2 linked regions of the Buchnera aphidicola (Therioaphis trifolii) genome follow. The protein of the gene in region 1 binds, or shares a complex with, the protein of each later gene. Links are inferred from orthologs where the notes say so. Each region holds a gene or a part of one and is shown in the gene's direction. Other genes may lie near its edges.

What was found.
Region 2: the proteins of dnaB (region 1) and dnaG are in contact, whole or in part, in a crystal structure (PDB 2R6A), measured with the Geobacillus stearothermophilus proteins. The link is inferred for Buchnera aphidicola (Therioaphis trifolii) from one-to-one orthologs. Residues at the interface, in WP_033016901.1 of Geobacillus stearothermophilus: Ser13, Glu15, Ala16, Gln18, Glu91, Leu92, Asp94, Ala95, Val96, Pro97, Thr98, Ala99, Ala100, Asn101, Tyr104, Tyr105, Ile108; in WP_049624496.1 of Geobacillus stearothermophilus: Lys456, Leu457, Leu458, Pro459, Ala460, Asn463, Ala464, Leu467, Leu535, Leu536, Ile537, Ala538, Gln544, Glu545, Asp548, Tyr549, His552.

What each region holds. Positions count from the first base shown.
Region 1 is NZ_CP032996.1:381,430-384,663, forward strand. The notes cover bases 1-2,871. They hold dnaB (replicative DNA helicase), read left to right. Parts: upstream 1-693; coding sequence 694-2,049; downstream 2,050-2,871. Other genes in these bases: ssb (single-stranded DNA-binding protein), read right to left, coding at 1-486; D9V81_RS01925 (YqgE/AlgH family protein), read left to right, coding at 2,214-2,777; ruvX (Holliday junction resolvase RuvX), read left to right, coding at 2,781-2,871. Outside these bases: more of ruvX, read left to right, coding at 2,872-3,185; radical SAM family heme chaperone HemW, read left to right, coding at 3,217-3,234. UniProt on the Escherichia coli protein: The main replicative DNA helicase, it participates in initiation and elongation during chromosome replication. Travels ahead of the DNA replisome, separating dsDNA into templates for DNA synthesis.
Region 2 is NZ_CP032996.1:45,402-48,740, reverse strand. What follows is about bases 364-3,339. They hold dnaG (DNA primase), read left to right. Parts: upstream 364-977; coding sequence 978-2,702; downstream 2,703-3,339. Other genes in these bases: rpoD (RNA polymerase sigma factor RpoD), read left to right, coding at 2,795-3,339; rpsU (30S ribosomal protein S21), read left to right, coding at 727-942; tsaD (tRNA (adenosine(37)-N6)-threonylcarbamoyltransferase complex transferase subunit TsaD), read right to left, coding at 364-618. Also shown: more of tsaD, read right to left, coding at 1-363. UniProt on the Escherichia coli protein: RNA polymerase that catalyzes the synthesis of short RNA molecules used as primers for DNA polymerase during DNA replication.

The sequences.
Region 1 (3,234 bases):
TTCTTCATCAAATTCTATATTTGACATATCATCTTCTAATAACTTATTTTTTAAATTATTATCAATATTATCTTTTTTTTTAATATTATTAATATCTTTAGAATTATTGATATTAGTATCATTATTTTTTTTATTTAATATACGTGTTCCTAACATTTGCATTTTACCATTCATATTAACTATAACTTCCGTAGTATAACGAGTAAAACCATTTTGATCAGTCCATTTTCGAGTTTGTAAAGAACCTTCAATATATACTTGAGATCCTTTTTTTAAATATTCATTAGCAATTTCAGCTAATTTACCAAATAATACAATCCTATGCCATTCAGTTTTTTCTTTTGTTAAATTTGTTTTTTTATCTTTCCAATTTTCTGATGTTGCTAAAGTAATATTCACTACTGCATTACCATTTGACATATATCGTATTTCAGGATTTTTACCTAAATTACCAATTAAAATAACTTTATTTATACCTCGTACCATATTTTTTTCCTAAAAATAACATATTTAAAAAAAATAAAAAAATTATATATTTTAAAATAAATATAATAAATCAATAAAAATGATTTTATTTTTTAAATAATAAAATTATATATTAATATTATAAAATATAAAATATTAATTATTTAAATATTAAAATTTTAAATAAATCATTATTAATATTAAATTATTGTATTAAAATATAAAAAAATGAAAAAATATAATCCTTTACAAAATAGTAAAAAAAAAATCCCTTATTCTTTAGAAGCTGAACAATCTATATTAGGTGCATTAATGTTAGATAATAAAAAATGGGATATTATATCAAATTATATTATTAGTGATGATTTTTTTAATATTTCACATAAATTAATATTTAATGAAATGAAAGAATTGATAAACCATAATTTCCCAATTGATTTAATAACTTTATCAGAATCACTAGAAAAAAAAAAAATTTTATCAAAAATAGGAAAATTTTCTTATTTATCAGAAATTATTAAAAATACTCCTAGTACTGAAAATATTACAGCATATGCAAAAATTGTTAAAGAATGTTCAACATTAAGAGAAATTATTTCAATAGGAAAAAAAATTTCTTATTTAGGATATAATACACATGGAAAAAATAGTAAAGAAATTTTAAATGATATAGAATATAATATTCTAAAAATTATTAATAAAAAAAATAAAAAAGAAAAAAATCCTAAAAATATACGATTAATGTTAGATAAAACTATTACTGTAATAGAAAAACTATTAAAATATCCAAATAATAACTTAACAGGATTAGATACAGGATATTCTGACTTAAATAAAAAAACACTTGGATTACAAAAATCTGATTTAATTATTATTGCAGCAAGACCATCTATGGGAAAAACAACATTAGCAATGAATATTTGTGAAAATATTGCTATAACCAATAATAAACCAATATTAATTTTTAGTTTGGAAATGCCTGGTGAACAAATTATAATTAGAATGTTATCTTCGTTATCAAGAGTATATCAAAGTAATATCCGAACAGGAAATTTAAATGATGAAGATTGGTCTCGAATATCAAGTACAATTAATATCCTATTAAAAAAAAATAATATATATATAGATGATTCTTCACAATTAACACCTACTGAAATAAGATCAAAATCAAAAAAATTATATAAAAAAAAAGGTTTAAGTTTAATTATTATTGATTATTTACAATTAATTAATGTACCAAATTTATCTAATCAAAGAAATTTAGAAATTGCTGAAATTTCAAAATCATTAAAATCACTAGCCAAAGAATTAAAAATACCTATTATTGCTGTATCACAACTTAATCGTTCATTAGAACAAAGATCAGATCGAAGACCAATTAATTCTGATTTAAGAGAATCAGGTTCATTAGAACAAGATGCTGATTTAATAATTTTTATATATAGAGATGAATTATATAATGAAAATACTGAATTAAAAGGAATAGCAGAAATTATAATAGGAAAACAAAGGAATGGACCTAATGGAACAATAAAATTAATATTTAATGGTAATTTATGTCGATTTGATAATTATTATGAATAATAATATATAAATAATTTATAAAATAAATCATTTTTATTATATTTAAAATATTTAAAATATTTAAAATATTTAAAATATTTAAAAATAAAATTATATTTCATTAAATAATAAATTTATATAAAATAATATATTATGAATTTAATTATTGAGCATATCAAGTGAAAATGACTTTGCAAAATAACTTATTAATTGCTATGCCTGGAATAAAAAATCCATTTTTTAAAAAAACTGTAATATATATTTGTGAACATAATAATGAAGGAGCAATGGGTATTATAATAAATAAACCATTAAAAGATATAAAAATAAAAAATATTTTAAAAAAATTAAATATGAACGCATCTCCTTGTTTATTTGGTCCAAAAATTTTTGATTCAGTTATTATAGGAGGACCACAAGCTCAAGAAAGAGGATTTATATTACATTCATCAAAAAAAATATTTTATTCTAGTATTAAAATTTCAAATAAAATGATAATTACAACATCTCAAGATATTTTAGAAACAACTGGTTTTCTTGAAAAACCAACAAATATATTAATGGCTTTGGGATATTGTACATGGGATAAAAATCAATTAGAACAAGAATTATTAAATAATTTTTGGTTAATTTCATCTGTTGATCAAAAAATATTATTTCATACACCACTAAAAAAAAAATGGATAAAAGCATTAAACAATTTAGGATTAAATATATATAAATTATCTATCAATTTTGGACATGCATAAATTATCATGATATTATCATTTGATTTTGGAACAAAAAAAATTGGTGTAGCAATAGGACAAAAAATTACATGTACAGCAAATATATTAAATACAATAAATGTAAAAAATGGAATTCCTAATTGGAATCAAATCTCTCATTTAATTATATATTGGAATCCAAAAATTATTATTGTAGGTTATCCATTAAATATGGATGGATCAAAACAAAAAATTACTAAAAAAACCATTCTTTTTGCTAAAATATTAAAACAAAAATATTTAATTAATGTAGAATTACATGATGAAAGATTAACAACTATAGAATCTAAATCAATATTATATAAAAATAAAAAATATAAAAATATAAAAAAAAATATACATTCTTTATCAGCGGTATTAATATTAGAGAGTTGGTTAAATAAAAAATAAAAATAATAATTGTGAAATTTTGGATAATATTATGATTTTTATTCCCCCA
Region 2 (3,339 bases), 340 kb from region 1 along the record:
ATTTGAATAATATTTCATAGGTTTTGGAAAATAAAATCTTCCTAATTTTCCTTTATTTGCAAATTGTGATAATAAATATCCCCCTGGGTAACCTAAATTTAATGCTTGAGCAATTTTATCTAATACCTCTCCTGCAGCATCATCTAAAGTTTCACCTAATATTTGATATTCACTTAATTGATATGCATTAATTAATTGTGTATGTTTTCCAGAAATTAATAATCCAAGAAAAGGAAATTTTAAATTAGGGTTTTCTATCATAGGTGATAATAAATGACCTTCCATATGATTAATTGGAATAGAAGGAATATTACAGGCATAAGCTAATGCACATCCTACTCCAGCTCCAACAAGTAATGAACCAACTAGTCCAGGTCCTGCAGTATATGCAATACCATTTAAACTATTTAAAGAAATATTATTTTTAATTATAATTTCTTTAATTAAAGGAGCTACTTGATTTATATAAGCCCTAGAAGCTAATTCAGGAACAACTCCACCATATTTACTATGTATATTATTTTGATGACGTAATTCATTAACTAATAATCCTAATTTATTATCATAAATAGCAACTCCAGTATCATCAAAAGAAGTTTCAATTCCAAGTATTCTCATTTTTTATCCCATAAAATTAAAAAATATTTATTAAAATATTTAAAATAAAACATATATGATATATGATATAATTTAAATTATTTATTTCAAAAAAAAAGGAAATTTAATATGCCTGTTATTAAAATAAGAGAAAATGAACCATTTGATGTAGCACTTAGAAGATTTAAAAGAGCATGTGAAAAATCTGGTATTCTTTCAGAAATGCGTAGACGTGAATTTTATGAAAAACCAACTACCAAAAGAAAAAGAGCAAAAGCATCTGCTATTAAACGATTAACAAAAAAATTATCACGAGAAAATGCACGTCGTATACGTTTATATTAAATATATTATTTTGAAATATTATTAAATTAAATATTATGAATCAATTTATACCTCAAGATGTTATTATAAATATATTAAATCAAGTAAATATTATTGATATAATAAGTGAACGTATTAAAATAAAAAAAATAGGAAAAAATTATTATGCTCTTTGTCCATTTCATTCAGAAAATACACCTTCATTTACTATAAATATTGAAAAACAATATTTTTATTGTTTTGGTTGTAATATACATGGAAATATTATTGATTTTTTAATGAAATATGATCAATTAACTTTTTTAGAAAGTATGCAAGAATTATCAAATATTACAGGAATTAAAATATTTCAAAAAAATTATAATGTCAAAAATCAAAAAAAACATTATAAAAAACAAAAATTAGAAAAAGCTATTCAAATCGCAGGACAATTATATTATAATAATATTTATCATAAAAATTCTAAAATAGCTCAATTATATTTAAAAAAGAGAAAAATTAATAATCATACAATTGATATCTTTAATATTGGATATTCTAATGATTTATTATTTTTATCAAAAAATATAAAAAATAAAAAATATATTTCTTATTTAAAAAATATTGGAATAATTTATACAAATCAAAATTATCAATATGATAGATTTTATAATAAAATAATTTTTCCAATTAAAAATCAATATGGTAAAATAACTGGTTTTGGAGGTCGAACATTAAATAATACTCATCCTAAATATATCAATTCTTCTCAAACTGATATTTTTAAAAAAGGTTATCAACTATATGGTATTGATAAAATTCACATTCAAGATGATAATAAATATATAATTATAGTAGAAGGATATTTTGATGTTTTATCATTATTTCAATTTAATATTAAAAATGTAGTTGCAATATTAGGTACAATAATTACAAATTATCAAATTAATATATTATTTAAATTAACTAATCATTTAATTTTTTGTTATGATGGAGATCAAGCAGGAAAAAAAGCAGCATGGAGAACAACACAAATAATATTACCTTATATTAATGATATAAAAAATATTCAATTTATCTTTTTACCAAAAGGAGAAGATCCAAATAGTATTATTTATAAAGAAGGTAAAGAAAAATTTAACAATAGAATTAAAAATGCTATTAATATTATTGATTTTTTTTTAAAAAAAATTACAAAAAAAATTAATTTAAATTCTATTTATGAAATATCTAAAATGTTAAATTTTGCAATACCAATAATAAATAATATACCAAATCAATATATTAAAATTTATCTAAAAAAAATGTTAGGACAGAAAATAGGAATTATCGATGATATAAAATTAGATGAAATAATTTATCAAAAAAAAAAATATATTAATTCTAATATTATTAAATCAAATAATATTCATATTTTAATTAGTTTAATTATACAAAATCCTATATTAAGTACTATATTACCTTTTAAAATTTATGAATTAAAAAAAATAAATATTCCAGGAATATCATTATTTTTAGAAATTTTTAAAATATGTAAAAAAAATAATAATATTAATACTGGACAAATAATTGAATTATATAGAAATCAAAAAAATTTTTTTATAATTCAAAAATTAGCATATTGGAATAATTTAATTCATAATAAAAAAAAAAATAAAGTATTTATAGATTTAATAAAAAAAATATATAATATAGCTTTAGAAAAAAAATATAACTTATTAATTATGAAAGATCGCTTAAAAAAATTACAATTAAAAGAAAAATATCTATTATGGAAAATAAATAAAGTATTATCAATTTAATATAAAAAATTTATTATCAATAATATTATTTATATATTTTTTTGTTAAAATATATTATTTAAATATAATAAAATTAATTAGGAAAATTTTTTATGAAAAAAGATTCTCAATTACAAATTAAATTATTAATTATACACGGTAAAGCGCAAGGATATTTAACTTATCTTGATATACATAATTTTCTATCAAAAAAAATGATTCATTCTAAAAAAATGAAAAATATTATTAAAATGATTAATAATATGGGAATTAAAATTATGAATACAGTACCTAAAAAAAAAAATGATTTAAATAAAAATTATATTAATAATGAAAATATTGAAGAAATAGAAACACAAGATAATACAGATCCAGAAACAGATATTGGAAGAACAACAGATCCTGTACGAATGTACATGCGTGAAATGGGAAGTGTAGAGTTATTAACTCGTGAAGGAGAAATTAATATAGCAAAAAAAATTGAATCTGGAATACATCAAATACAATCTTCAGTATCTGAATATCCCGAGGCAATTGTTTATCTTTTAAATCAATATAAACGAATAAAATTAGGTCAAATCAGATTATCAGATGTTGTTTCAGGATTTATTAATGAAAAAACAAAAAAAAATATTTTTATTAAATATAACAGTAAAAA